Regions from separate parts of the Streptomyces sp. NPDC059524 genome, predicted to be linked through region 1. Evidence: riboswitches for the same ligand, from Rfam matches in the RefSeq annotation. Region 1 holds a riboswitch; each other region holds the start of a gene.
The links. Region 1 has a riboswitch for thiamine pyrophosphate ahead of ACFW9D_RS09060 (thiamine ABC transporter substrate binding subunit). Riboswitches for the same ligand answer to the same signal wherever they lie in the genome.
Positions count from the first base shown of each region.

Region 2: another riboswitch for thiamine pyrophosphate. It lies ahead of thiO (glycine oxidase ThiO); the one in region 1 lies ahead of ACFW9D_RS09060 (thiamine ABC transporter substrate binding subunit).
Region 3: another riboswitch for thiamine pyrophosphate. It lies ahead of ACFW9D_RS06270 (purine-cytosine permease family protein); the one in region 1 lies ahead of ACFW9D_RS09060 (thiamine ABC transporter substrate binding subunit).

Region 1 is NZ_JBHYTK010000021.1:26,988-37,319, forward strand. It holds gene ACFW9D_RS09035 (LOG family protein) at 1-826, shown strand, start outside; gene ACFW9D_RS09040 (LAETG motif-containing sortase-dependent surface protein) at 1,028-1,699, shown strand; gene ACFW9D_RS09045 (maleylpyruvate isomerase N-terminal domain-containing protein) at 1,784-2,596, opposite strand; gene ACFW9D_RS09050 (ABC transporter ATP-binding protein) at 2,607-3,656, opposite strand; gene ACFW9D_RS09055 (iron ABC transporter permease) at 3,656-5,269, opposite strand; gene ACFW9D_RS09060 (thiamine ABC transporter substrate binding subunit) at 5,395-6,480, opposite strand; TPP riboswitch at 6,560-6,664, opposite strand; gene rlmN (23S rRNA (adenine(2503)-C(2))-methyltransferase RlmN) at 6,689-7,795, opposite strand; gene ACFW9D_RS09070 (phosphatidate cytidylyltransferase) at 7,875-9,140, opposite strand; gene frr (ribosome recycling factor) at 9,173-9,730, opposite strand; gene pyrH (UMP kinase) at 9,886-10,332, opposite strand, start outside.
Region 2 is NZ_JBHYTK010000226.1:321-9,115, reverse strand. It holds gene bfr (bacterioferritin) at 1-3, opposite strand, end outside; gene ACFW9D_RS36175 (sulfite oxidase-like oxidoreductase) at 178-810, shown strand; gene ACFW9D_RS36170 (DUF4396 domain-containing protein) at 859-1,410, opposite strand; gene ACFW9D_RS36165 (deoxyribonuclease IV) at 1,497-2,390, opposite strand; gene pknB (Stk1 family PASTA domain-containing Ser/Thr kinase) at 2,490-4,433, opposite strand; gene ACFW9D_RS36155 (thiazole synthase) at 4,517-5,311, opposite strand; gene thiS (sulfur carrier protein ThiS) at 5,317-5,517, opposite strand; gene thiO (glycine oxidase ThiO) at 5,514-6,701, opposite strand; TPP riboswitch at 6,699-6,812, opposite strand; gene ACFW9D_RS36140 (hypothetical protein) at 6,864-7,220, shown strand; gene ACFW9D_RS36135 (NAD(P)/FAD-dependent oxidoreductase) at 7,327-8,559, shown strand; gene ACFW9D_RS36130 (Rv2175c family DNA-binding protein) at 8,618-8,795, shown strand, end outside.
Region 3 is NZ_JBHYTK010000013.1:46,010-56,341, forward strand. It holds gene ACFW9D_RS06240 (mandelate racemase/muconate lactonizing enzyme family protein) at 1-462, shown strand, start outside; gene kdgD (5-dehydro-4-deoxyglucarate dehydratase) at 563-1,489, shown strand; gene ACFW9D_RS06250 (aldehyde dehydrogenase (NADP(+))) at 1,539-3,170, shown strand; gene ACFW9D_RS06255 (serine/threonine-protein kinase) at 3,297-5,045, shown strand; gene ACFW9D_RS06260 (LCP family protein) at 5,052-6,167, opposite strand; gene ACFW9D_RS06265 (transglycosylase SLT domain-containing protein) at 6,242-6,754, opposite strand; gene ACFW9D_RS06270 (purine-cytosine permease family protein) at 7,106-8,503, opposite strand; TPP riboswitch at 8,495-8,595, opposite strand; gene lpdA (dihydrolipoyl dehydrogenase) at 8,692-10,104, opposite strand; gene ACFW9D_RS06280 (endonuclease/exonuclease/phosphatase family protein) at 10,281-10,332, shown strand, end outside.

The sequences.
Region 1 (10,332 bases):
GGCGTCCGGTGGCTACGAGGCGACGCCGGACGCCCGCGCGTACGCCTGGTTCCAGCACACGAAGGCGGACGGCGACGTCTTCGCGTCGATGCTGCGCGCGATCCACGACGACTCGGTCTCGGACGCGCTCGACGAACTCCTCACCGGGTCACCGGTGGTGGGCGTCATGGGCGGCCACGCCATGGCGCGCGGCACCGAGGACTACGCGGAGGCGGCCCGGCTCGGCCGGACCCTCGCGCGGTCCGGTCTCACGGTGGCGACGGGCGGCGGCCCGGGCGCGATGGAGGCGGCGAACCTGGGCGCGTACGCGGCCCCGTTCGACGGCACCATGCTCGACGAGTCGCTCGAACTCCTCGCCAAGGCACCGTCGTTCGCCCCGTCGGTCACGGACTGGGCGGCCGCCGCGTTCGAGGTGCGGGCCCGCCATCCGCGCGGCGGCGCCTCGGTCGGCATCCCCACCTGGTTCTACGGCCACGAGCCGCCGAACGCGTTCGCCGAGCACATCGCCAAGTACTTCGCCAACGCCACGCGCGAGGACGGGCTGCTCGCCCGGTCGACCGCGGGCGTCGTCTTCCTGCCGGGCGCCGCCGGCACCGTGCAGGAGGTCTTCGACAACGCCACGCCCAACTACTACGAGTCCCGGGGCGAACCGACGCCGATGGTGCTGGTCGGCCGCGCGCACTGGACCGAGAAGCTGCCCGCCTGGCCGCTGCTGCGGGCGCTGGCGCGCGAGCGGTCCATGGAGCACCGGATCGCGCTCGTGGACACCCCGGCGGAGGCCGCCGAGGCGATCCGCGCCCTCGGGTCAAGCACGGGTCAAGACTGACCGGTCTTCACCGCACCGTATTGACGCTGTGTCACGGGCACTTGTAAACGTTTGAGGACCGTGAGGGTGCCGAGGCCGGAGCTGTGGCGTGTGCCGCTTGGTGCGCGCCCGCGGCGTGTTCCGCTTGGCGCACACCGTGACGCTTCCTCACCGCACCCCTCTTCTGTACGGCATCCCGTACTGATCCCGTGAAGGACAGCCGTGTCCGTTACCCCCCGCATATCCGCCCGTGCCGCCCGCTTCGCCGGTGTGGCCGCGGCCGCCTCGGCGCTGGCGCTCGGCGCCGCCGGCACCGCGTCGGCGTGCAACATCAGTGAGTTCACCGCCGTCGCCGAGTGCGCCGGCGAGCAGGGCGTCATCACCGTGGTCGACAAGGACCCGTCCGGCGTCAAGGCGACCGTCTCGGTCTACCTGAAGTCGGGCGGCACCGAGAAGCTGATCGGCTCTCAGGACGTGCAGGGCACCCGCGAGGGCGCCACGCTCACGTTCAAGGAGAACTGGCAGCCGAACGCCACGTACCGCGTGCACGTGAAGGCCGGCGACCAGGTCGACGAGGACATCTCTCCGGACGTGACCGCGCCGGGCAAGGCCTGCGCCACCACCCCCGCGCCGTCGAAGCCGGCGCCCTCGAAGCCCGCCCCGTCGAAGCCGGCGCCTTCGAAGCCCGCGCCGAGCACCTCGGCTCCGGCGTCTCCCACCCCGGCCGCCCCGGCACCGAGCAACTCGCCTGCGCCTGCGGGCAGTTCGGACAACCTGGCCGAGACCGGATCGAGCTCCAACACCCCGCTGTTCGCCGGTCTCGCCGCGGCGCTCGTCGTCGCGGGCGGCGGCATCGTGTTCGCGCTGCGCAAGCGGGGCGCGGCCCAGCGCTGACCCCGCTCGAACCGCTCCTGCTCCTGGCCTGCGGGGCGTCACCCTCGGTGGCGCCCCGTCGTGCTGCCCTGACCGGGGCGGTACTCAGCCGAAGGTCGCCACCTTCAGCCAGAAGTCCAGCAGCTCACGGTCGCCGAGGACCTCGAGGGCCGGCGCGTCGGGCGAGGTGCGGCGGTAGAACGCGAGGACCAGCTCGGTGAGGGGACCGCGCAGGGCGACGTCGGCGCGGGCGTGCTCGTGGCTCCAGGACAGACCGTCGTCGGCGAGGTCGAGGACCCACTCGGCGGACGGGGCACCGGGCGGGGTGTCGGTGGCGTGCAGGTGCAGCGTGCGGCCGCCGTGGCGCAGCTCGTTGGCGTTGTCCTCCGGGAAGGACTGCGCGAAGCGCACGATCTCCAGCCACTCCTCGATGGTGTCGGCGGCCACCTCCCGCGCCACGTCGTAGTCGGCCCGGGCGGCGATCGCCGCGTCGGCGCGGTGGATCACCGTCTCGTGGGTCATGCGGCGGGCCCAGAACCCGGCGTCCTGCCGCCAGGCCCAGGTCCACACGGGCTGTTCGGGGCCGGCGGCGCGCAGAGTGGCGGCGAGGAGCTCCGCGCCCTCGGCGAGCCAGGCGTCGAGCGCGGCCGGGTCCTCGCTGTCCGGCCCGGCGAAGTGCGGCACCTGCTCCTCGGGGACGTCCTCGCCCGCGCGGGTCCGTACGAGGGTCTCGGCCCAGCGGTGCGCGCCGCCGACGTGCACAGCGAGTTCGCGCAGGCTCCAGTCGGGGCAGGTCGGGACGGTGGTGGTGAGATCGGCGCCGGTCAGGTGCTGTCTCAGCAGTCCGGTCTGGGCCACGATCTCGGAGCAGTAGCGGTCGTGCGTGAGCGGGCTTCGGGGGTCTGTGTGGGTCGCCATGATCCCGACCCTACGGAACGGGCCCCGCGCCCAGCACCACGATTTCCTCGGCGTCGAAGGCGACGCCGACCTCGGCGCCCTGCCCGGGGGCAGAGCGCAGCCCGCAGGCAGCTTCGAGCCGGGGCGCGTCGCAGGGCTGCAACTGGAGCGCGACATGGGTGCCGCGGAAGGTCCGGGCGGCCACGGTGCAGGTCAGCTGGGCGTCGGCGGCGTCGACCAGGCGTACCCCTGTGGGACGTACGAGGATCTTCACCTGCCCCTGGGGAGAGCCGGCGGGCACCGGGACCTTGCCCCACGGGGTGTCGGCGGCGTCGCCGGACACGGAGACGGTCGCCTCGACGACATTGTCGAAGCCGAGGAAGCGGGCGACGAACTCGTCGGCGGGGCGCTGCCACACCTCCAGCGGGGTGCCGGACTGGGCGATGCGGCCGTCGCGCATGACGACGACCCGGTCGGCGAGCGCGAAGGCCTCGCCCTGGTCGTGGGTGACGGCGAGAACGGTGGTGCCCAACTCGCCGAACAGTTCGCGCAGTTCGACGACGAGGCGTTCGCGCAGGGAGCGGTCGAGCTGGCCGAGGGGCTCGTCGAGCATGAGCAGCCGGGGGCGCGGGGCCAGAGATCGGGCGAGGGCGACGCGCTGCTGTTCGCCGCCGGAGAGCGCGGAGACGGCACGGCGCGCGGCGCCCGGCAGTCCGACGAGCTCCAGCAACTCCCCCACGCGCGCGGACTGTTCGGCGCGCGCCGCGCCGTGCATGCGCAGCCCGAACGCGACGTTGGCGCCCACGTCGCGCTGCGGGAACAGCTGGTGGTCCTGGAACATGAGGCCGACGCCCCGCTTGTGCGCGGGCACCCCCCGCTGGTCGCGCCCGCCGAGGACGATCCGGCCGCCGTCCAGCGGCTGGAGTCCGGCGACGGCGCGCAGCAGCGTCGACTTGCCGCTGCCGCTCGGGCCGAGGACGCACACGATCTCGTGCTCGGCGACCTCCAGGTCCACCCGGTCGAGCACGGCGCGCCCGCCGAACCGTACGGTCGCCTCGTCCAGAGCCAGTAGGGCCGTCATCAGAACTCCCCCGTCTGGGCCCGTGCGGGCCGGATGCGTTCGAGCAGCAGGAGGCAGACGGCGCAGACGACCATGAGGACGGTCGACAGGGCCATCGCCTGCCCGTAGTTGAGGTCGCCGGCGCGGCCGAGGAGCCGGGCCACGGCGACCGGCAGCGTCGGGTTGTCGGGCCGCGCGATGAACACGGTGGCGCCGAACTCGCCCAGCGACACGGCGAAGGCGAATCCGGCGGCGATCAGGAGCGCCCGGCGCACCATCGGCAGGTCGACCTCGCGCCAGGCCCGCAGCGGCGAGGCCCCGAGCACGGCGGCGGCCTCGCGCAGCCGCCCGTCGACCGCGCGGAGCACCGGCAGCATGGTGCGCACGACGAAGGGCACGCCGACCAGGGCCTGGGCGAGCGGCACGAGCCACCAGGACTGGCGCAGGTCGAGCGGCGGTTCGTCGAGGGTGATGAGGAAGCCGAAGCCGACGGTCACGGCGGAGACGCCGAGCGGCAGCATCAGCAGGGCGTCGAACCCGCGGACCAGGCGTCCGGCCCGGCGAGTGAGGGCGGCAGCGGCGAGTCCGCCGATCACGAGGGCGACGGCGGTCGCGGCCAGGGCGTAGCGCAGCGAGTTCCACACCGCCTCGATGGGCGGCACGAGGAAGGTGCCGCCGTCGGCGTCGCCGAGCGCGCGGTAGTACGCGAAGCCGAAGCCTCCGGGGGCCTGCAGGGAGCGCTGGACCAGGACGCCGAGCGGCAGCAGGATCAGCACGGCGACGGTGGCGAGGACGAGGGCGAGCAGGGCGCGCTGGCCGGCGCCGCGCGGCGGACGCGCGGTGTGCGCGGCGTCGACGAGCCGCAGGGCGCTCTCCCGGCGCCGCACGGTCCAGGCGTGCACGAGCAGGATGAGCCCGACGGCCGCGAACTGCACGATGGTCAGCACGGCGGCGGTCGACAGGTCGAAGATCTGCGCGGTCTGCCGGTAGATCTCCACCTCCAGCGTGGAGAATCCCGGGCCGCCGAGGATCTGGACGACACCGAACGACGTGAAGGTGAAGAGGAAGACCATCAGGGCCGCGGCGGCGACGGCGGGCCCGAGCGCGGGCAGCGTCACCTTGCGCCAGGCGGCGAGGCGGGAGGCGCCGAGCATCCGCGCGGCCTCCTCTTGGCGCGGGTCGAGCTGCGCCCACAGGCCGCCGACGGTCCGTACGACGACGGCGTAGTTGAAGAAGACGTGCGCGAGCAGGATGGCCCACACGGTGGTGTCGAGCCGGACCCCCCACAGATCGTCGAGGAGTCCGCCGCGGCCGACGACCGCGAGGAAGGCGGTGCCGACGACGACGGTGGGCAGCACGAACGGCACGGTGACGGCGGCCCGCAGCACCTGCTTGCCGGGGAAGTCGAGCCGGGCGAAGACGTAGGCGCCGGGCAGGGCGATCAGCAGGGTCAGCGCGGTGGAGGCGAGCGCCTGCCACACGGTGAACCACAGGACGTGCCGGACGTCCGCCTCCCCGAGCACGTCGAGGATCCGGCCGAGGCGCCAGACCCCGTCGGCGTGCAGACCGCGCTCGACGATCGCGGCGACGGGGTAGGCGAAGAAGAGCCCGAAGAACACGGCGGGCACGGCCATGAGACCGAGCCGCGCCGCGCTCCCCGTACGGAGCCGGCGCGGCCGGTTGGCGGCCTCGGCCTTGTCCGTGACCGCGGTCTTGTCCGTGGCCCCGGTCTTGTCCGTGACCTCGGCCTTGTCCGGGGTCACTTCCTGACGAGCGACGTCCACGTCTTGACCCACTCGTCGCGGTGGTCCGCGATGTTCCGCGGGCTCATGGTGTGCGGCTTGTCGATCTCGACCGCGTACTTGGTGTAGTCGGCGGGCGCGACGGCGTTCTTCGCCACCGGGTCGACGAACATGTTGAGCGGCATGTCCTCCTGGAACTGCTTGGAGATCAGGAAGTCGAGGAAGGCCTTGCCGCCCTTCTCGTTCTTCGCCCCGTCGAGCAGGCCGGCGAACTCGATCTGCCGGAAGCAGGTGCCGGTCGCGACGCCGACGGGCGAGGTCTTGGGCTGCGGGTCGGAGTAGATCGCCTCGGCGGGCGGGGAGGACGCGTAGGAGACGACGAGCGGGCGGTCGCCGCCGGCCTTCTTGCCGCCGGCGCTGCCGGAGAACTCCTCGTTGTACGCCTGGTCCCAGCCGCTGACGACCTTCACGCCGTTGGCGTTCAGCTTCTTCCAGTAGGACTGCCAGCCGTCGTCGCCGTACTGGGCAGCGCTGCCGAGCAGGAAGCCGAGGCCCGGCGAGGACGTCGCGGCGTCCTCGGTGACCAGCAGGTTCTTGTACGCGGGCTTGGCCAGGTCGGCGAAGGAGGCCGGCGGCGTCAGCTTGTGGTCGGCGAAGTACTTCTTGTCGTAGTTGACGCAGATGTCGCCGGTGTCGACGGGCGTGACGCGGTTCTTGCCCTTGTCGAGGCGGTACTGGTCCGGGACCTGGTCGATGCCCTTGGCCTCGTAGGAGGTGAACAGGCCGTTGTCGAGGGCGCGGGACAGCAGGGTGTTGTCGACGCCGAAGAACACGTCGCCGACGGGGTTGCCCTTGGACAGGATCGCCTTGTTGACGGCCTGGCCGGCGTCGCCGTCCTCGACGACCTTCACCTTGTAGCCGGACTTCTTCTCGAAGTCCTTGAGCACGTTCTTGGAGACGGCCCACGAGTCGTGGCTGACCAGGGTGACCGTCTTGGACTCGGCGGCGTCCCCGCCGCCCGAGGACGACGAGCCGCACGCGGACAGCGTGACGAGCCCGAGACCCACGGCCGCGGCCAGGTACGCCTTCTTGTTCTTGCTCACTGGTTTTCCTCCTGGGGGTGACCAGGAAGAGACGCGGCCCTGCCCGGGGCCACGCGGGGCTCCGGGCAGGGCGCAACAGCTTGAGTGGTGACCGAACTTCCTACCCAGAATGACCTGGGCAAGGTTCAGAGGGTCTGCGGCTCTGCCGCACTCTCAGCGCTGTGGCGCTCCCCTGTCGGAATATGAAGATGTGGTACTGGGGGCAAGGCTACCGCTCGGTGGCGGCAAGCTGTCCACACGCCCCGTCGATCTCCTGGCCACGGGTGTCCCGGATGGTGACAGGGACGCCGTGCGCGGCGATGGCCTCGACGAACGCCTTCTCGTCCTCGGGACGCGACGCGGTCCACTTGGAGCCCGGGGTCGGGTTCAGCGGGATGAGGTTGACGTGCACGGGCTTGCCGCGGAGCAGGCGCCCCAGCCGGTCACCGCGCCAGGCCTGGTCGTTGATGTCCCGGATGAGCGCGTACTCGATGGACAGCCGGCGCCCGGACTTGGCCGCGTACTCCCACCCGGCGTCGAGGACCTCGCGCACCTTCCACCGCGTGTTGACGGGCACGAGGGTGTCGCGCAGCTCGTCGTCAGGGGCGTGCAGCGAGATGGCCAGCCGGCACTTGAAGCCTTCATCGGCGAACCGGTGAATGGCCGGGACCAGGCCGACCGTCGACACGGTGATCCCGCGCTGGCTGAGCCCGAGCCCGTCCGGCTCGGGGTCGGTGAGGGCGCGGATGGCGCCGACGACCCGCTTGTAGTTGGCGAGCGGCTCGCCCATCCCCATGAACACGATGTTGGACAGCCGCGCCGGTCCGCCGGGGATCTCCCCGTCCCGCAGGGCCCGCATCCCGTCGACGATCTGGTGCACGATCTCACCGGTCGACAGGTTCCGGTCCAGCCCGGCCTGCCCGGTCGCGCAGAACGGGCAGTTCATCCCGCACCCGGCCTGCGACGAGATGCACATCGTCACCCGGTCCGGGTACCGCATGAGCACGGACTCGACGAGCGTCCCGTCGAACAGCCGCCACAGGGTCTTGCGGGTGGTGTCCTGGTCGGTCGACAGATGCCGCACGACGGTCATCAGCTCGGGCAGCAGCGCCTCCCGCAGCTTCTCGCGCGACCCGGCGGGAATGTCGGTCCACTCCGCGGGGTCGTGCGCGTACCGCGCGAAGTAGTGCGTCGACAGCTGCTTGGCGCGGAACGGCTTCTCACCGATCGCGGCGACGGCTTCCTTCCGCTCGGCGGGCGAGAGGTCGGCAAGGTGCCGCGGCGGCTTCTTGGCTCCGCGGGGGGCGACGAATGTGAGTTCTCCGGGCTTAGGCATGGCTGTACCAGTGTCGCAGACAAACGAGGACGGGCCCGCCGCCCTGTGGACAACGGACCCGCACCGGGAGAAACGCAGGTCAGCCGGACCCGACGAACAGCACCAGCAGCAGCCACACCACCGGCGCCGTCGGCAGCAGGGAGTCCAGGCGGTCCATGATGCCCCCGTGCCCGGGGAGCAGGGTGCCCATGTCCTTGATGCCGAGGTCGCGCTTGATCATGGACTCGCCGAGGTCGCCGAGCGTCGCGGACGCGGCGACGCAGACGCCGAGGACCAGGCCCTGCCACCACGTGCCGTCGTCCACCAGGAACTGCATGCACAGCACGCCCGCCACCATCGCGAACAGCACCGCGCCGAACAGGCCCTCGCGGGTCTTGCCGGGGCTGATGCGCGGGGCGAGCTTGTGCTTGCCGAAGCGCCAGCCGATCGCGTACGCGCCGGTGTCGCTGACGACGGTGAGGATCAGGAACGTGAGGACGCGCCAGGCGCCGTCGTCCGCGGTGAGCATCATCGCCACGAACGTCGCGAGGAACGGCACGTAGAACGCGGCGAAGACGCCCGCGGTGACGTCCTTGAGGTAGCCCTCGGGCGGCTCGGTCATCCGCCAGACCAGGACGGCGAGCGCGGTCAGCGCCATCGCCACCCAGGCACCCTCGGCCCCGCGCACGTACCCGGCGACGACCATGGCCGCGCCGCCCACGGCGAGCGGCACCAGCGGCGCCTTGATGCTCTTGCGCTCCTGGAGGCGGGAGGTGAGCTCCCACAGGCCGACGACGACGGCGACCGCTATCACGCCGACGAACACGGCCTTGACGACGAACAGCGACGCGATGATCACCGCGCCGAGCCCGACGCCGACCCCTATGGCCGATCCGAGGTCACGGCCCGCGCTCTTCTTCGGCTTCGGGGCCGGCGAGGGCTCCGGAGCGTCGGGGGCGGGCTGCGGGGTTGCGCCGGTCATGGGCTCCTGCGGCGTCTCGTCGCGGAACAGAGGGCCGCTCGGGCGAGCGGCCCCCCGGTCGTCCTGGCCACCGCCCTCTGGGAAAGCACCAGAGGGCACGTCAGGCATATCGGGCACGATGGGCATGGGCCGAGTCTCGCCAACCGCGTGCGGTTCGTACGCGGGACCCGCCGGAGCGTGCCCCGGCTCGTACGAGGGGTCGTACGAGGGGTCGTACGAGGGAACCGCGCCGTACGCGGCCCCCTGGTCGTACCCCTGGCCCTGCCCGTGGCCGGGCGCCTGGCCGAAGCCGGGCTCCTGGCCGTACGAGGCGGAGGCACCCTCGCCGTAAGGGGAGCCCCGGTGTACGGGCCCGGTCGGCGCACCCCAGGAAGAGTCGTTCACGGATTCCTCGAACCTCGATGTTCCGCGCTCGCTCAGACTTCGAGCAGCTCGGCTTCCTTGTGCTTGAGCAGCTCGTCGACCTGGGCCACGTACTTGGCGGTGGTGTCGTCGAGCTCCTTCTCCGCGCGACGGCCCTCGTCCTCGCCGACCTCGCCGTCCTTGACGGCCTTGTCGATGGCGTCCTTGGCCTTGCGGCGCACGGAGCGGATGGAGACCTTGCTGTCCTCCGCCTTGGTCTTGGCGACCTTGATGTAGTCGCGGCGGCGCTCCTCGGTCAGCTCCGGGAACGTCACACGGATGATGCTGCCGTCGTTGCTCGGGTTGACGCCGAGGTCCGAGTCGCGGATCGCCTGCTCGATGTTGCGCAGGGCGCTCTTGTCGAACGGGGTCACCACGGCCATCCGCGGCTCCGGCACCGAGAACGAGGCCAGCTGGTTGATCGGCGTCAGCGCGCCGTAGTAGTCGGCCACGATCTTGTTGAACATCGCCGGGTGCGCACGGCCGGTGCGGATCGCGGCGAAGTCCTCCTTGGCGACCACGACGGCCTTCTCCATCTTCTCCTCGGCCTCGAGGAGGGTCTCTTCGATCACCACTTGCTCCTGCGTGTCTTGAGTGAGGCCCGGCGTGCACGGGGCGGCCGGCTGCGTCGTGTGTCTTCGGTCCTGCGATCCTGCGGTCGTCGCACCAGACGGTGTCCGACCGGCAGGCCATTGTCCATCCCTCGCGGGACGCACGGGGGACGGGGTCAGGCGCGCGTGCCCTGCTCGCCCACGAGCGTCCCGATCTTCTCACCCTTGACGGCGCGGGCGATATTGCCCGTGGCGAGGAGCTCGAAGACGAGGATCGGGAGCTTGTTGTCCCGGCACAGGGTGATCGCGGTCATGTCGGCGACCTTGAGGTCCCGGGTGATGACCTCGCCGTAGCTGAGCGCGTCGAACTTCACGGCCGTGGGGTTGGTCTTCGGGTCGGAGTCGTAGACCCCGTCCACGCCGTTCTTGCCCATGAGCAGCGCCTCGGCGTCGATCTCCAAGGCGCGCTGCGCGGCGGTGGTGTCGGTGGAGAAGTACGGCATGCCCATGCCCGCGCCGAAGATGACGACACGGCCCTTCTCCAGGTGGCGCACGGCGCGCAGCGGGATGTACGGCTCGGCGACCTGGCCCATGGTGATGGCGGTCTGGACCCGGCTGTCGAT
Region 2 (8,795 bases), on a different contig from region 1:
CATCGCAGAGGCTCCTTCCAAGAGGGTGACCGGACAGGTCCGCGCATCCTCGCACCGCCACCCAGACGCGTCCAGTAAGTGCACGCTTAGTACGAGTTGCCCGAATCGGTGATCGACTGCGGCCCGTCGCGGCCCGCATGGTCATGGCCACTGCCCTGGGTCTGTCAGGATGGAGACATGGGTCATCCGGTGGGTAGCGAGTCTGGGGGAGCCGTGCAACCGGAGCTTCCGCCGGGGCAGCGGCTGCAGCGCGGCTGGCCCGTCACGCATTACGGGCCGGTGCCCAAGTTCCGCCCCGAACGCTGGGAGTTCAGGGTCTTCGGGACCACCGTCGACGGTGAGAAGCGCTGCTGGAACCACGAGGAGTTCTCGGCCCTCCCGTACACGACCGTCGTCGGCGACCTGCACTGCGTCACGAAGTTCAGCATGCTCGGCGCCGAATGGGGCGGCGTGCTCGCCTCCACGATCCTCGAGCTCGCACCGCCGGACCCCGCCGTCACGCACGTGATGGTCTGGGCCGAGTACGGATTCAGTTCGAATCTGCGGCTGGCCGACTTCGCCGCCGACCGCACGATCTTCGCCACGCACAAGGACGGTGAACTGCTCACCGCCGAGCACGGGTTCCCGCTGCGGCTCGTCGTCCCGCACCTCTACGCGTGGAAGGGTCCGAAGTGGGTCCGCGGCATCGAGTACATGACGGCGGACCGGCGCGGCTTCTGGGAGGAGCGCGGGTACCACAACGTGGGGGATCCGTGGCGCGAGCAGCGCTACTCCTACCAGGAAGAGCCCGGGGAAGGCCCCGAGCTCTAGTCCTGTCCCGGCCGGTCCTGTGCCTGTCCGCCGGTCCGGCGCCCGCCGTCAGTGGTGGTACTGGTGCACCACGGCGTGGCCCTTGCCGCGGCCGATCATCCAGCGGTTCACCGGGGTCGTCACCACGAAGGCCAGGGCGAGCGAGGCCGCGAGGGCGCCCCAGAACAGGGCGTCCGACAGGTGCGCGTCCATCGCGTCCGGCCACATGGCGATCACGCTGTTGTCGATCAGCTCCATGACCGCGATCGACAGGGTGTCCGCGGCGAGCGCCACCCGGAACGCGGACTTGAAGTCCAGGCCGGCCTTGAGGACGCCGCGCAGGGTGAGCGAGTAGCCGAAGAAGAACGCGAGCACGATCGCCAGGATCATCGTCGGCACATTGCCCCAGCCGAGGGCCGTGCCGATCACCATGCCGAGGACCTCGCCGATCGCGCAGCCCGTGAGGCAGTGCAGGGTCGCCTGCGCGGCCATCGCCCAGCTGACCTTGCCGTGTCCGTGCCCGTGGTCGTGCTCGTGAGCGTGGTGGCCGTGTTCCTGTTCGTGAGCAGGGTCGTGGTGGCCGTGCTCGTGGTCGTGACCGGTGTGCGCCTCGTGGTCCATGTCGTTCCCCCAGATGTCGGTGGCGGTTCCTGTCGGCCGTGCCGTCCTGTCGCCGACAGGAACCCTATGCCCCCTCGGGGTATGCCTCAACGGGTTTTGTGATCTTCGCCGGAGGGAGTCTTCCGGAGCTCCTTCAGGCGGGCCACGTCCGCCGCGTGACCCTCCTTGCCGCCCGGTGTCTCGATGATCAGCGGGACGTTCGCGGTCGCCGGATGCGCCATCAGGGCCCGGAAGGGTTCGGCGCCGATGTGGCCCGTGCCGATGTTCTCGTGGCGGTCCTTGTGGGCGCCGGCGACGTCCATGGAGTCATTGGCGTGGATCAGCTTGAGGCGGCCCTCGCCGACCGTCTCCACCAGCAGGTCGAGGGTCTGCCGCATGCCGTCCGGGCCCGTCAGGTCGTGGCCCGCCGCGAAGATGTGGCAGGTGTCCAGGCAGACGCCCAGCTTCGGATGCCGGTCCAGGGCGTCGAAGTAAGGCCCGAAGTCCCAGGTCCGCGAGCAGAGCGAGGAGCCCTGGCCGGCCGTCGACTCCAGCAGCAGGAACGGGTCGTCTTCGTGGGTCAGTTCGTCGAGCAGCGGCAGCATCCGCTCGCGCACCTGGGCGAGCGCGGTCTCGCGCGGCCGCCCGCCGGTCGCGGACCCGGTGTGCACCACGACGCCGAGCGCGCCGATGGCCCGCGCCCGGCGCAGCGAGTGCCGCAGCGAGTCGACGGACCGGTCGACGGTGGCCTCGGTGTGCGAGCCGAAATTGATCAGGTACGGCGCGTGGACGTACGCCGGGATGCCGTCCTCGGCGCACCGCTCCCGGAACGCCTCGTCCTGCTTCGGGTTCCCGGGCGGGGTGGCCCAGCCGCGCGGGTTGGCGACGAAGACCTGGACGGTCTCGGCGGCGAGCTCACGGGCGTAGGGCAGGCCTATGGAGGCGAGGCCCCCGGCCACCGGCACATGGCCGCCGATCGGATTGCGGATGCTGCTGTTCACCGGGCCAGGGTGTCATGCGCGCCCGGACGGACCGCGGCCGCTCCCGGGAGACGGAAGCGGCTGCGGAACGTGCGGGTCGGCGGACGGTGATCGTGCCGGTCAGCGGATGGTGATCGTGATCTCGGAGCCCTTGGGCGCCGTGTCCCCGCCCTCGACCGACTGGCTCTTCACGGTGTCGCCGAAGAGACCGAGGATGCCGCGGTCCTCGTCGACCTGGAAGCCGGCGCCCTCCAGCTTGTCGTGCGCCTCGTCGACCTTCAGGCCCGTGACGTCCGGGACCTCGATCATCGGCGGGCCCTTGGAGATCGTCAGGGTCACCGTGTCGCCCTCGGCCAGCCGTCCGTGCTCCGGGGACTGCGCGGCCACGGAACCCTTGTCGACCTGCGACTCGACCCGCTGCGGCGCGATCTTCGCCTTGAGCCCGAGCTCCTCCAGCGCGGCGACCGCGTCCTGCTCCGACTGCCCCGTGACGTCCGGGACGTCGATGGCCGGACCCTGGGAGACCACGAGGGCCACCGCGGTGCCGGAGTCGCGCGTCGTGCCCGCCGCCGGGTCCGTGCTGATCACGGAGCCCTTCGGGATCTCCTCGTCGAACTGCTCGGTGACCATGCCCGGGGACAGGCCCCGGTGCTTCAGGTCGCTCTTCGCCGTGGCGAGCGAGGTCCCCTTCAGGTCGGGGACCTTCACGGTCTTCGGCCCCTTCGACACGGTCAGCGTCACCGTGCCGTCGTCCCGGATCTGCGCACCGGCCTCGGGATCCGTCGCCATGACCGTGCCGCGCTCGTACGTGCCGCTGTACGCGTACCGCGTCGTGCCCGCCTGGAGACCGGCGGCGTCCAGCCGCTTCTCGGCCTGCGCCTCCGTCTTGGTGAGCAGCGCCGGGACCTTCGTGAACTGGCCCGAATTGATGTACCAGACGCCCGCGCCGACGCCGAACACCAGCAGGACCGCCGCGACGATCGCGAGCAGACCGCGGCGCGGGGCCCGGCCGCCGGCCGGGCCGCGGGGCGCGGGCGGGGCGGCGGGCGGCGGGGTCTCCAGGCGGCTCGTGCGGTGCAGGGCGTCCTGGTCCGGCTCGGCCGGCAGCGACATCTGCACCCCGGCGGTGCGCACCGCGCGCGGGATCACGCTCGTACGGTCGTCCGCGCCCGAGTGGTCCGTCTCGCGCGCCTGCGGCGGCACCGTGTCGAGCTCGGCGTCGGACAGCGTGGCCCGCGCCTCCCTCGTCTGCGACAGCAGCGCCACGGCGTCCGGAGGCCGCACCTCGGGGTTGCGGGCCGTGGCCGACGCCACCAGCTCGTCCAGCGCGTACGGCAGGCCCGGGACGGCGGCAGAGGGCGGCGGCACGTCCTCGTTCAGGTGCTTGTAGAGGATCTGGGCCGGGGTGTCGCCGGAGTGCGGCTTGCCGCCGGTCAGCATCTCGTAGAACACGACACCGCACGCGTACACGTCCACGCTCGGCGTCGCCGTGCCGTCCTCGATCTGCTCCGGCGCCAGGTACGAGACCGTGCCGAGCACCGCGCCCGTCGTGTTCGTCACCGTGTCCACCGCGCGGACCAGGCCGAAGTCCGCCACCTTGACCCGGCCGTCGTCCCCTATCAGGACGTTCTCCGGCTTCATGTCGCGGTGCACGAAACCCGCGCGGTGCGCCGCCCCGAGCGCGGCGAGCACCGGCTCCAGGATGTCGAGCGCCGCCCGCGGGCGCAGCGCCCCGCGCTCGCGCAGCACGTCACGCAGCGTGCACCCCGCGATGTACTCCATCGCCAGATACACGTACGCGCCGTCGGTGCCCTGGTCGTACACCCCCACCACGTTCGGGTGCGAGAGGCGGGCGACGGACTTGGCCTCGCGGATGAAGCGGTCGACGAACGAGGCGTCGGCCGCCAGCGAGGGGTGCATCACCTTGAGCGCGAGCACGCGGTCGAGGCGGGTGTCCACGGCCCGGTAGACCGTGGCCATCCCGCCGACCGCGATCCGTGCGTCGACGCGGTACCGGCCGTCGAGCACCTGCCCGAGCAGCGGGTCCTGAAGGGTCGTGTCCACGCAGGCGAGTGTACGAGGAGTGACCGACAGGCCCCGCCCGCCCGGGAGGTACTGCAGCAGACCTGTGACCCGGTGCGACCCGCTCAGAAGGCCGGGCGCTCCGGGTCCAGGCGGGCCATCCCGTCCGTCGGCGAGGACGCCTCGGCGAAGTGGCGCCTGGGAATGCGGCCCGCGCGGCGGGCGAGGCGGCCCGCCTCCACCGCGTGCCGCATGCCCTCGGCCATCAGCACCGGCTCCTGCGCGCGGGTCACCGCGGAGGCGAGCATCACACCGGCGCAGCCCAGCTCCATGGCGAGCGCCACGTCGGAGGCCGTGCCCGCGCCCGCGTCCAGGATCACCGGCACGCGCGCGTGCTCGACGATCAGCTGGAAGTTGTGCGGGTTGCGGATGCCGAGCCCGGAGCCGATCGGCGAGCCGAGCGGCATGACCGCCGCGCACCCCACGTCCTCCAGCTTCCGCGCGAGCACCGGGTCGTCGTTCGTGTACGGGAGCACGGTGAAACCGTCGTCCACGAGGGTCTCGGCCGCGTCGAGCAGCTCGATCGGGTCGGGCAGCAGAGTGCGCTCGTCGGCGATCACTTCGAGTTTCACCAGGTCCGTGCCGAGCGCCTCGCGCGCGAGGCGGGCCGTCAGGACGGCCTCGCCCGCGGTGAAACAGCCCGCCGTGTTGGGGAGCACCTGGATGCCGAGCTTCTCCAGGACGGAGAGCACGGAGCCGTGCACCGAGGCGTCCACGCGGCGCATCGCCACCGTGGTCAGCTCGGTCCCGGAGGCGACCAGGGAGCGCTCCAGGACGTCGAGGCTCGGGGCGCCGCCCGTGCCCATGATGAGACGCGAGGAGAGCGTCGTGCCGCCGAGGACGAGTGCGTCGTCCGCCATGTCGCTCAGCCTCCCTGGACCGCGGTGAGGACCTCGACCCGGTCGCCCTCGGTGAGCGCGGTCGCGGCCCACTGGGTGCGCGGGACGACGGTCTCGTTCAGGGCGGCGGCGACGCCGGAGGGGGCGGTGGTCAGCGTGGCCACCAGTTCGTCGAGCTTGGTCGCGGCGGCCACGGTGCGCGGCTCGCCGTTCACGGACACGTTCATGCGGGCTGCTCCGAGAGGGCCGGGAAAGAGGTGCTGAAGCGCTGGGGGGTGAACGGGCGGGCCTCGCCCGGGAGTTCACCGGTGGCCAGGGCGTGTGCCATGGCGTCGCCGGTGACCGGGGTCAGCAGCACGCCGTTGCGGTAGTGGCCGGTGGCCAGCAGGAGGCCGGGCAGGGCCGTCGGGCCGAGGATCGGCGCGTTGTCCGGAGAGCCGGGGCGCAGGCCCGCGCGCGTCTCCGTCAGCGGCAGTTCGGTGATGCCGGGGACGAGTTCGTGCGCGTCGCGCAGCAGCTCGTAGACACCGCCGGCGGTGACGGTGGTGTCCCAGCCGAGCTCCTCGGTGGTGGCGCCGACGACCAGCTCGCCGTTGACGCGGGGCACGAGGTAGACGTTGCCGCCGCGCACGACCGCGCGGACGGTGCGGCTCAGGAACGGCGCGTACGCCTTCGGCACGGTCAGGCGCAGCACCTGGCCCTTGACCGGGCGCACCGGCGGCAGCAGGGCCTCGGGGACGCCCGCGAGCCTCCCGCTGCGGCTGCCGGCGGCGAGCACCACCTGCTCCGCGGCCAGCTCCGTGCCGTCGGCGAGGACGACGCCGCGCGCCCGGTCCCGTACGACGGAGAGCCGTTCGGCCCATGTCCGGTGCAGGACGACGCCGGCGCGCTCGCAGGCCGTCACAAGGGCGCCCGCGAGCCTTCTCGGGTCGATCTGGTGGTCGCCGTCGACGCGCAGGCCGCCGCGCACGCCGGGCGCGAGCATCGGCTCCAGGCGGCGGCACTCACGGCCCGACAGCCACTCGGACTCCAGGCCCGAGCGCAGCTGCAGCGCGTGCAGCTCCCGCAGGTGCGAGCGGTCGTCGGCGTCCAGGGCGACGGCCAGCGTGCCGCACGCGCGGTAGCCGAGATCGTGGCCCGCGGCCTCGGACAGTTCGGCCGCGAAGTCCGGATAGCGGCGCGCGGACTCGACGTTCAGGGCGAGCAACGTCTCCTCGCCGTAGTGCAGTTCGGTGACGGCGGCCAGCATTCCGGCCGCGACCTGGGCGGCGCCGCCGCCCGGCTCGGGGTCCACGACCGCGACGGACAGACCGCGCTGCGCGGCCCTCCACGCGGTCACCAGACCGATGATGCCGCCCCCGACGACCACGACGTCGGTGGCGGACCCGCTGACAGGTGGCGTACGCGACATGGGCGTCCAGCCCCTCCCTTCGCCGGCATGACCCGGATCAGGTTCGTACGGTCGGAGGCCGCTCCAGCCTCCCTCTCAGCCCGCTGCGTACGGGCTCCCGCGAGTGCTTTACGTTGGCCACCCTAGCCGTTCGGTATGCCACCCAGTAAGGGAGCCCAGCCCGTGGCCCGATCCCTCGACGGACTCTTCCTCGCCCCCGTGACCGACCAGGCCCCCGGTCAGGTGGGCACCCGCACCCGCTTCGCCTACAGGGAGGAGGAGGGCCGGATATGGGCCTCCTACGAAGGCGGCGACATCGTGCGCGGCCACCTCGTGGGCACCCGCGCGGACGACCGGCTCGACTTCCGCTACGTCCAGCTGAAGACCGACGGGACGACGTCCTCGGGGCACTGCGTCTCCACCGTCTCGGAGCTGCCCGACGGCCGGGTCCGGCTCGACGAGACCTGGGAGTGGGAGTCGCAGGAGGGCAGCGGCACGAGCGTCGTCGAGGAGATCCCTGCGCCTGCCGCGCGGGGATGATCGCGGGGCCTTGATCACTAAACCGGTGACACGTGTGCAGGACGTCACGGAACGCGAGTGGCCCGGGCCGCTGACCCACGCCCTCACGGGTGCCTAAGGTGACCTTGTGAGCGATCAGGAGAGCGGGAACGAGACGCCCCCGGGCGACCGGCACGTCGTCGTGGTCGGCGCGGGCATGGCCGGCGTACAGACGGCGGTGGCGCTGCGCGAGCAGGGCTTCACCGGGGCGGTCACGCTGATCGGCGCCGAACCCCACCAGCCCTACGACCGGCCGCCGCTCTCCAAGGCCGTCCTGCTCGGCAAGGCCGAGGGCTCCGCCTTCGACGTCGACTTCGAGGCCCTCGGCGTCACCCTCCAGCTGGGCCGCGAGGTCACCGGCCTGCGCCCCGCCGACCACGAGCTCGACACCGCCACGGGCCCCGTCCCGTACGACGTCCTGGTCGTCGCGACGGGCGCCGAACCGATCCGCCTCCCGGGCGCCGACGGCGTCCCCGGAGTCCACCTGCTGCGCACCCTCGACGACGCCGAGCGGCTGCGGCCGGTCCTCGCCGAGCAGCACGACGTGGTCGTCGTCGGGGCCGGCTGGATCGGCGCCGAGTTCGCCACCGCCGCACGCGACGCGGGCTGCCGGGTCACCGTCGTGGAGGCCGCCGAGCGTCCGCTGGCCGGAGCGCTGCCCGCGGAGGTCGCCGCCCCGATGGCCGCCTGGTACGCGGACGCCGGAGCCGAGCTGCGCACCCACGCGCGCGTGGAGCGGGTCGAGCCCGGCGTCGTGGTCCTCGACGACGGGACGCGGCTGCCCGCCGGGGCCGTCGTCGTCGGCATCGGCGCCCGCCCCGCCACCGCCTGGCTCGACGGCTCGGGCCTCGCCCTGGGCGAGCACCACGAGGTCGTCGCCGACGCGGGACTGCGCACCTCCGCGCCCGACGTGTACGCGGTCGGCGACTGCTCCTCGTTCCCCTCCGCCCGCTACGGACAGCGCCTGATGGTCCACCACTGGGACAACGCGCTGCAGGGCCCCCGCACCGTCGCGGCCAATATCATCGGCACCACCCCGGCCGTCTACGACCCGGTGCCCTACTTCTGGTCCGAGCAGTTCGGCCGCTTCGTCCAGTACGCCGGCCACCACGCCGCCGCCGACGCCACCGTGTGGCGGGGCGATCCGGCCGGGGCCGCCTGGTCGGTGTGCTGGCTGCGCGAGGGCGCCCTGGTCGCCGTCCTGGCCGTGGGCAAGCCCCGCGACCTCGCCCAGGGCCGCAAGCTCATCGAGGCGGGCACCGCGCTCGACCCGGAGCTGCTCGCCGACCCGGCCCGTCCGCTGAAGTCCGCCGCGGCCTGAACGCCTGGTCGGGCGGGCCCGGCTTCCGACTGTCAGTCCGGGATGGCAGGCTTGTCCTGTGACCGAGATTGACGCAAAGATCGATGCTCTCGTCCCCGACTGGCTCACCCTCCCCGACATCGCCGAACAGACCGGCGTCGAGGTGACGCGTGTGCGGCAGTGGGTGAAGGAGGGTCAGCTCATCGCCGTACGCCGCGGTGAGAACAGGGCCCTTCACGTGCCCGCCGCCTTCATCG
Region 3 (10,332 bases), on a different contig from region 1:
TTCGGCCTCGTCTGGATCGAGGAGCCGCTCGACGCCTACGACGCGAAGGGTCACGCGGCGCTCGCCGCCTCCCTGGACACGCCCGTCGCCACCGGCGAGATGCTGGCGAGCGTCGCCGAGCACGTGGAGCTGATCCGGCACGACGCCGCCGACGTCATCCAGCCCGACGCGCCCCGGATCGGCGGCATCACCCAGTTCCTCAAGCTGGCCGCGCTCGCCGAGCACCACCAGCTGCAGCTCGCCCCGCACTTCGCGATGGAGATCCACCTCCACCTCGCGGCCGCCTACCCGATCGAGCCGTGGGTCGAGCACTTCGACTGGCTGGAGCCGCTGTTCGACGAGCGGATCGAGATCCGCGACGGCCGCATGCACGTGTCGTCCCGCCCCGGACTCGGCTTCACCCTCAGCGACCAGGCCCGCGCCTGGACCGTCGCCGAGCACGAGGCCGGCCGCCGCCCCTGAGCACCCGCGCCGCTTCCTCCAACTCCCCAGCCAGCCACCCGACTTCCGCGCCCCAGCCACGCCCCGCCCGCCCCGCCCCAGCCACCAGGAGCAGCACCCCATGACGCGCTACACCCCGGCAGAACTCGGCCGCCGCATCGGCTCCGGACTGCTGTCGTTCCCCGTGACGCACTTCGCCGCCGACCTGTCGTTCGACGAGGACGCCTACCGCGAGAACATCGCCCGCCTGGGCAAGTACGACGCCGCGGGGCTCTTCGCGGCGGGCGGCACCGGCGAGTTCTTCTCGCTGACGCCCGCCGAGGTGGACCGGGTCGTCACGGCCGCCGTGCGGAGCGCGCCCGAGGGCACGCCGATCCTCGCCCCGGCCGGCTACGGGACGGCCACCGCCGTCGAGTTGGCGGCCGCCGCGGAGCGGGCCGGCGCCGACGGCATCCTGCTCTTCCCGCCCTACCTCACCGAGGCCGGACAGGAAGGCCTGGCCCGGCACGTCGAGGCGGTCTGCCGCGCCACGTCCCTCGGCGTGATCGTCTACAGCCGCGCCAACGCCGTCTACGCGGCCGAGACCGTCGCCCGCCTCGCGGACAGCTGCCCGAACCTCATCGGTTACAAGGACGGCGTCGGCGACATCGACACCGTCACCCGCATCCACGCCCGGCTCGGCGACCGCCTCACCTACATCGGCGGTCTGCCCACCGCCGAGACCTTCGCGCTGCCCTACCTCCAGCTCGGGGTGACCACGTACTCGTCGGCGATCTTCAACTTCCTGCCGGAGTTCGCCCTCGACTTCTACGCGGCCGTCCGTGAACTGCGGCAGGCCGACGTCACCCGCATGCTCGCCGAGTTCGTGCTCCCCTACACCGAGATCCGCAACCGGCAGGCCGGCTACGCGGTCAGCATCGTCAAGGCCGGCATGACCGCCACCGGTCACCCCGCGGGCCCGGTCCGCGCCCCGCTCACCGATCTGACCCCGCAGGAGCTCGACGAGCTGACGGCCCTGATCGCCCGGGTCCGCCCCATCACGGCCTGACGCCGGCCGACGCCCCTCCCCCGCAGATCCCCACCACCGAGGAATCCCCATGAACCCCGCGTCCCCGCCCTCTCAGCCCGTTCCCCCGCCGGCCGCCGAGCTGACCGGCGCGATGTTCATCGGCGGCCGGCGCGTCACCGGTACGGGCCCCGAGGTTCGCGCGCACGACGCCCGCACCGGCGCACCGCTCGAACCCGCCTACCCGGGCGGCACCCAGGAGGACGTCGCCGCGGCCTGCGCGGCCGCGGAGGACGCCTTCGACCCGTACCGCGCCCTCCACCCCGCGGACCGGGCCCGCTTCCTGGAGACGGTCGCCGACAACCTGACCGCGCTGGGGGACACCCTCGTCGCCCGCGCCCACCAGGAGACCGGCCTGCCGGTGGCCCGGCTGACCGGTGAAGTGGCCCGCACGGCAGACCAGTTGAGGATGCTCGCCCACGTTCTCACCGAAGGGAGCTGGATGGGCGCGCGCATCGACCCGGCGCAACCCGGCCGCACCCCGCAGCCGCGCCCCGACATCCGTCAGCGGCAGATCCCGCTCGGCCCCGTCGCGGTCTTCGGCGCGAGCAACTTCCCGCTCGCGTTCTCGGTGCTCGGCGGGGACACCGCCTCCGCGCTGGCCGCCGGCTGCCCCGTCGTCGTCAAGGCCCACGACGCCCACCTCGGCACGGGTGAACTCGCCGCGCAGGCGGTCCGCGCCGCCGTCGTCGCGCACGGCCTGCCGGACGGCGTCTTCTCCCTCCTCGTCGGCGACGGCCCCACCCTGGGCGCGCAGTTGGTCACCGATCCGCGCATCCAGGCCGTGGCGTTCACCGGCTCCCGCGCCGTCGGACTCGCGCTCGCCCGCACGGCCGCGGCCCGCCCGCGGCCCGTCCCGGTGTACGCCGAGATGAGCAGCGTCAACCCGGTCGTCCTGATGCCGGGCGCGCTCGCGGAACGGGCCGCGCCGCTCGCCGAGGAGTTCGTGGCGTCGCTGACGCTCGGCGCGGGACAGTTCTGCACCAACCCCGGGCTGCTGCTCGCCGTGGACGGCCCCGGCCTGGAGACGTTCCTCGACGTGGCGTGCCGCGCCGTCACGGCGGACGCGGGCGCCACGATGCTCACCGAGCGCATCGCGCGGGCCTACCGGACCGAGGCGGACACGGTGGCCTCCCACCCCGGGGTCGAGGTCGTCGCCCGCGGCGCGCTGCCCGACTCCGCGAGCCCCGGGCAGGCCACCCTCATGACCGTCGCGGCGAAGGACGTGCTCGCCGATCCCGCGCTGCAGCGCGAGATGTTCGGCGCCGCGGCTCTCGTCGTGCGGTGCGCGGACCTGACGGAGCTCACCGAGACCGTGCGCCGGATGGAGGGCCAGCTCACCGCGACCCTGCACATGGCGCCGTCCGACACCGAGGACGCCCGCGCCCTGCTCCCGCTGCTGGAGCGCCAGGCCGGCCGGGTCCTCGCCGGCGGCTGGCCGACCGGTGTCGAGGTCGGCCACGCCATGGTCCACGGCGGCCCCTACCCGGCCACGACCGACCCCCGCACCACGTCCGTCGGCTCCCGCGCCCTCGAACGCTTCCTGCGGCCCGTCGCCTACCAGAACCTGCCGCACGACCTGCTGCCCGCCGCGCTGCGCGACGACAACCCGTACGGAGTCCCGAGGCGCGTCGACGGGGACATCGAGCTCCCCCGTCCGTGAGCCCGTACGGGCCACATCACCTCTCGGCGCCGCCCTGAGCACGGTCCGCTCACCGGGACGGCGACCCGCTGTCACCGACGGTCGCTAGGCTGCAACCCGGCACACCGACGGAGACTGTGACGGGGTATGAGCGAGTACACGGGGGAGGCGGGCGACGGGCGGCTGGTCGCCGGCCGGTATCGCGTCGTCGGACGGCTCGGCCGCGGCGGCATGGGCACGGTCTGGCGGGCGGTCGACGAGACGCTGCGCCGCGAGGTCGCGGTCAAGGAGCTCAGGTCGTTCAGCGACGCGGACGCGCAGGATCTCGCCGAGCAGCGGCTGCGGATGCAGCGGGAGGCGCGGGCCGCCGCCCGGGTGCGGCATCCCGGTGTGGTCTCCGTGTACGACGTGACCGAGCACGAGGGCCGTCCGGTCATCGTGATGGAGCTGGTCGACGGGCCCTCGCTCGACGGACTGCTGCGTGAGCACGGTGCGTTGGAGCCCGCGGAGGCGGCCCGGATCGGCGCCGAGGTGATGGACGCGCTGGCGGCGGCGCACTCCGTCGGCGTCCTGCACCGGGACGTGAAGCCTGGCAACATCCTGCTGGAGCGCACCGGCCGGGTCGTCCTCACCGACTTCGGCATCGCGGCCATGGACGAGCCCGACGACGGCGCCGCGACGCGGCTCACCCGCAGCGGTGAGGTGATCGGCTCGCTCGACTATCTGGCGCCCGAGCGGGCGCGGGGCGGCGAGCCGGGCCCGGAGGCGGACGTGTGGGCGCTGGGCGCGACGCTGTACGCGGCCGTCGAAGGGGTGTCCCCGTTCCGGCGGACCTCGACCTGGTCGACGATAACGGCGATCGTGTCGGACCCGCTGCCGCCGCCGCGTCGGGCCGGGGCGCTCCTGACGCCCGCGCTCGCCGAACTGCTGGAGAAGGATCCGCTGCTGCGCGCCGACGCGGTCCGCGCGGCCCAGGTGCTGCACGCCGTGGCCGCGGGTCAGCCGCTGCCGCCGGGGTCACCGGACACGGTGCGGCTGGGCCGTGCGGCGCCGGTGGCGCCCGCGCCCGCGCCCGCGCCCGCAGGACAGTTCGGGCCGCCGCAAGGGCCGCGGACCGCGCCGTCGGCGCCCGTTGCGGCCCCGCACGGCTCCGAGGCGGACACCGAGCGGCGGAAGGCGGGAGGGCGGCGCAGGGCCGCCGTCGCCGGGGCCGTCGCCGCGGTGCTGCTCGCCGGGGCCGGTGCGACGTACCTCGTCACCAGCCGGGACGACGGGGGCGGGGGCGGGCGCGGCACGGAGGCGGCGGACTCCGCGCGGCCGGGCGCGCGGCACAGCGCGGGCGACGACGCGGGCTCCTCGGAGTTCCCGGCGGGCGACGACGGGGACGCGAAGGGGGACGGCAAGAAGGGCGGGGGCGACAAGAAGGAGGGCGGCGCGAGCGGGGCGCCCTCCGCGGACGCCTCCGGCCCGGCGGCCTCCCGGAGCGCTTCGCCCACGGCGTCCGCGCCGGCCGGCGACAAGGGCTCGGGCGGAGACCCCTCCGACGACGGCGCATCCAGCGGATCCGGTGGATCGGGTGGCACGGACGGCGGCTCCGGCGGTGGTTCGGACGGGCCGTCCTGCGGCAGCGTCGGCGGCGGCAAGGTGAACTGCGAGGTGTGGCGCTCCGCCACGTCCTACGACTCCGGTCACCGGGCGGTCGGCACCCTCAACCAGGGCACCAACTACTTCTACTGCCAGGCGAAGCTGCCGTACCGGGAGACGTACGGGCAGTGGACGAACGTCTGGTGGGCGAAGACCGACGACGACTCGGGGAACGCGAACGTGTACGTGAGCGCCGTGTACCTCAAGGGCGGCGAGAACGACGAGCCGGTGCCGGGCCTCCCGGTCTGCTGAACTGCCCTAGGCCTCGGACGACATCGGGGAGGCGCCGCGGTCGCCGACCGAGTCGCGGGTCACGGACTCGGGGACGGGCCGGTCGTGGCGCAGCGCGTTCCACACCCGCTCGTCGGCCTTGCGCAGCGGCAGCACGCGGCCCGCGTCCTGCGGGTCGTAGGTGACGGGCAGCGTGAGCATGTGGGTGCGCTCGGGGCTGATGCCCTTCAGTTCCTGGGCGAGGCCGAGGAGCTTCTTGGCGGAGGCCAGTTCGGAGTCGGCGCTCAGGGACTTGGTCGCGGTGTCCATCAGGGCGTACGACTTGGCGGGGTGGCTGAGCGGGTCGAGGGTGTCGGCGCGCTGGATGAGCGCCTTGACGAAGGCCTGCTGGAGCTGGATGCGGCCGAGGTCGCTGCCGTCCCCGACGCCGTGCCGGGTGCGGACCAGTTCGAGGGCCTGCTCGCCCTTGAGGCGGTGCTTGCCCGCGTTCAGGGTGAGGCCGCTGTAGGGGTCGTCGATGGCCTTGCGGGTGTTGACGTCCACGCCGCCGAGTTCGTCGATGAGCTTCTGGAAGCCCTTGAAGTCGACTTCGAGGTAGTGGTCCATGCGGACGCCCGACAGGTGCTCGACCGTCTTGACGGTGCATGCCGGGCCGCCGACCTGGTACGACGAGTTGAACATGGTGGCGTGGGCGGCCGGGGCGCTGCCGCCGTCGGTGGTCCGGCACTCGGGCCGGTCGACCAGGGTGTCGCGCGGGATGCTGACGACGGAGGCCTTCTTGTGGCTCTTGTCGACGTGCAGGACCATCGCCGTGTCGGCGCGGGCGCCGGCGATGCCGTTCCCGTAGTGACCGTGCGTGCCGGCCCGGGAGTCGGAGCCGAGCAGCAGGATGTTCATGGCGCCGTCGTGCCGCGCCTGCGGACGGTCCTTGCCCAGGGCGGCGTTCACGTCGGTGCCCTTGATGTTGCCGTCGAGGTGCTGCCAGGCGTAGGCGACGCCGGTGCCGCCGGCGACGACGACGGCCGCGGCGCCCCAGGCCACCCAGCGCAGGCGCCTCCCGCGCCGCCGGTGCCGGGAGCCCCCGGTGCTCGGGGGCCCGTACTCGGGGGCCGGGTGGGGATGGTCTGCGCTACTGCCGTGCATGTGGTGCTCCTCGCCGCCCTGACGGACGGCCCGCGTCGTCGTCCCGGGTCGTGCCTCGCCCCCGTGCCGTCGGCTCAGTACGCGCCGAAGACGTTGTCGATCGAGCCGTAGCGGTCGGCGGCGTAGTTCGCGGCGGCCGTGATGTTGGCGACCGGGTCGGTCAGGGAGTAGGCGGTGCCCTCGACGTGGTAGGCGTCGAAGGTCGGCTGGATCACCTGGAGCAGACCGATGGACGGGGTGCCGTTCTGGGCGTTGATGTCCCAGTTGTTCTGGGCCAGCGGGTTGCCGGAGGACTCGCGCATGATGTTGCGGTAGAGGCCGTCGTACGAACCGGGGATGCCCTTGGCGGCCATGATGTCGAGCGACTCGCGGATCCAGCCGTCGAGGTTGTTCGCGTAGCCCTTGGCGGCGACCAGGGACGCCGTCGTCACCGAGGCGGGGGCCGCGGCGGGCTCGGCGGCCTGCGCGGTGGTGGGGACCAGGGTGAGCGCGGCGGCCACGGCGCCGGCACCGGCGATTCCGGCGACGGAGAAGCGGGGAAGGCGAGCGGTGCGGGCGGCGCCGGTCCGGGTGCGCTTGAGCTTCATGCGGGGGAACTCCCTGGTGCGTCGTGAGGCTCCGGCGGAGGATCCACCGGTCTGCCGTCCCGGCTGCTGCCTGGAACGACGCACAGCTTTAGGGGCGGTCCACACAGGACGCAAAGGTGTGACGTACTACCCGACTACGCAGTAAACGGACGTCTCGGCGAGGCGGAGCACGCCGTGGCCACGGCGTGCGGCTACTACCCGGGCCCGTAGATGACCCAGGTCACATGGCGCGGCTCACACAGGCGTGTCCAATCCGCCCTTTTCCTCCCCGCGTCATGCGGCGCCAGCCCCCTGACCTGCGCAATTTCAGGATTTGTCCCGCTTTCAGCAGGCATGGCCGGACGGGGTGGATCAAGCCTGGGCGCGCCCGCGGAGACGGACCGGGACATAGAGGACAAGAGCGACTACGAAGGCCACGTAGTAGCCGAGGTCGGCGCCGTGCAGGGCTTCGGCGACGGGCCCCACGTAGAGGGCGGTGTCCATGAACGGCACGGTGGCGGCGAAGGACCCGGCGAACGCGATCAGGGCGGGCAGCACCGGCTGCGGCCGGCTCTCCTCCGCCGCGAGGTCCACGGGCGCCCCGCGGCGGGCGCGGTGGCGGGCCAGCCAGTCGACGAGGACGACGGCGACGAAGCCGGGGATCCAGTAGCCGACGAACAGCAGGACGTTCTGGAAGCGGGCCGCGGTGTCGGCCGCGTGCATCCACAGCACGAGCGGGAAGCCGAGGAGCGCGGCGAGCGCCGCGCCGAGCGGGCGGGGCAGGCGGACGCCGACGACCTGGAGGGCGAGCGAGCCGCTGTAGTCGTTCATGGCGTTGCTGCACAGCGCGGCGAGCGCGACGGCGAGCAGTCCCAGCGAGCCGACGACTCCTCCGCCGAGGAGGGTGTCGACGCCCTGGGCGGTCTGGTCGGTGAAGACGGAGGCGCCCCACAGGCCGAGCGCCTCGACCGCGGTGAAGGAGACGGTGATGCCCGCGAGGGTGCACCAGAACATGCGGGACGGGGACGTGGTGCGCGGCAAGTAGCGGCTGAAGTCGCTCGCGTACGGGGCCCAGGACACGGACAGGCTGAGCGCGATCGTGGTGGTGAGGACGAACGCGCCGATCCGGTCGGCGCCCTGCGCGGCGCCGTGGGACGCGGGGGTCACGCCCGCGTCCGCGAGGCGCAGGGCCAGGGCGCAGAAGGCGACCGCGAGGACGGCCGTCATCCACTTCTGCAGGCGGTGGATCGCCTCGTAGCCGAACGCGCCGAGCAGGCCCTGCGCGCCCATCATGACGAGGGCCCCGAGCCAGAACGGCCAGCCGCACAGCCGGGCGAGCGCGTCGCCGCCGAACAGGCCGATGAGCGCGTCCCACGCGATGGACGACAGCCACTGGAGCGCGCCGGGGACCACGACACCGCGGCCGAACGCGAGGCGGGCGAGCGGCAGTTGTCCGGCGCCGGTGCGGCTGCCCCAGGTGCCGAGGTAGGCGGTGGGGACCGCGCCGAGGACCGTACCGAGGACGACGGCGGCCAGCGCCGTCGCGAAGTCGAGGCCGAGGGCGATGCCGACGGTGCCGGTGAAGACGCCGCTCATCGTCAGGTTCGGCGCGAACCAGACGGTGAAGAGGCGTCCGGCGCCGCCGTAGCGGTGCTCCTCGGGGACGGGGGCGATGCCGCGCGCCTCGGGGCGCCAGTCCCCCGGCGCGGTAGGCATCCGCCCGTCGAAGGCGGTGCTCCGGGGCTCGCTCGAGACATGCGGTATCGACATCGCTGACATCCCTCCGCCAGTGCTAACTGGTTCAGGTTCTACGGGTGTGATCTCAGCTCCTCGCATGTGCGGGAGCACCCCGTGTCGGGCAGTACGGGAGCGAACACTAGCCGTTCGCCGGGCGTGGGACGAAGCCGCCCCCGGCTCCGTCCCACACTCCGGTCAGCAGTCCTGACGTCGGGGGCGCGTCACATGTTGATCATGTGGCCCGCGAGTCCGTGCACCGCCTCCTTCACCGCCTCGCCGAGGGTCGGGTGCGCGTGCACGTTGCGGGCGACCTCGTGGACGGTGAGGTCCCACTGCTGGGCCAGCGTCAGTTCCGGCAGCAGCTCGGTGACGTCGGGGCCGATCAGGTGCCCGCCGATGAGCTCGCCGTGCGTGGCGTCGCTGATGAGCTTCACGAAGCCGTTGGTGTCGCCGAGGCCGTGCGCCTTGCCGTTCGCCATGAAGGGAAACTTGGCGACCTTCACGTCGTAGCCGAGGTCGCGGGCCTGCGCCTCCGTGTAGCCGAAGCTCGCGATCTGCGGCTGGCAGTAGGTGGCCCGCGGGATCATCGCGTAGTCGAGCTCCATCGTCTCGGCGCCGGCGAGGGTCTCGGCGGCGATGACGCCCATCGCCTCGGCGGTGTGCGCGAGCATCAGCTTGGCGGTGACGTCGCCGATGGCGTAGATGTGCGGCACGGACGTGCGGCAGAAGCCGTCGACCTGGATCGCGCCGCGCTCGGTGTGCGCGACGCCGGTGCCCTCCAGACCGTAGCCCGTGACGTTGGGCGCGAAGCCGATCGCCTGGAGGACCTTGTCCGCGGTGAGGACCTGCTGGGCGCCGTCCTTGCCGGTGACGGTGACGCGGACGTCGGGACCGGACTCGTCGATGGACTCGACCCGGGTCGAGGTCAGCACGTCGATGCCCAGCTTGCGGTACTGGCGGGCCAGTTCGGCCGACACCTCGGCGTCCTCGAGGGGCGCCATCCGGTCGAGGAACTCGACGATCGTGACCTTCACGCCGTACTGGTGCAGCACGTACGCGAACTCGATGCCGATGGCGCCCGCGCCCGCGATGACGATCGAGCGGGGCAGGTCGTCGGCGAGGATCTGCTCCTCGAAGGTGACGACGCGTTCGCTGCGCCGGGTGCCGGGCAGCAGCCGGGGCGTGGCGCCGGTGGCGATGATGCAGTTCTCGAAACCGATGGTGCGGGTCGTGCCGTCGGACCCGGCGACCTGGAGGGTGTGCGCGTCGAGGAAAGTGCCGCGGCCGTCGAACTCCGTGATCTTGTTCTTCTTCATCAGGTAGTGGACGCCCTTGACGCGGCCGTCGGCGACCTTGCGGCTGCGGGTGAAGGCCTCGCCGTAGTCGAAGGTGACCTGGCCGTCGACCTTGATGCCGAAGGTCTTCGCCTCGTGGTTGAAGATGTGGGCCAGTTCCGCGTTGCGCAGCAGGGCCTTGGTGGGGATGCAGCCCACGTTCAGACAGACGCCGCCCCAGTACTTCTCCTCGACGACCGCGACCCGCTTGCCGAGCTGGGCCGCCCGGACCGCGGCCACGTATCCGCCGGGTCCCGCTCCCAGTACGACCACGTCGAACCGCTCGTCCTGCTCCACCATGACCATGTCCTCTTTCATAGCTTCGTCCGTCGCGGGGATCGCCCGCCGTGTCGGATTCTGCCGCTCCGCCGGGTCGGCCACCACCGCGATCAGGCGCATACCCTCGACAGCGTCAGACATCACAGTCGGCGGACACGACAGTCGTCACCGTCGCCGGACATCGCAGGGGAGGCGAAGTGTCCCGGTCCCTCGGACGCGGGCGGCCGCTCGCGGTCGTGCTGTGCGTGC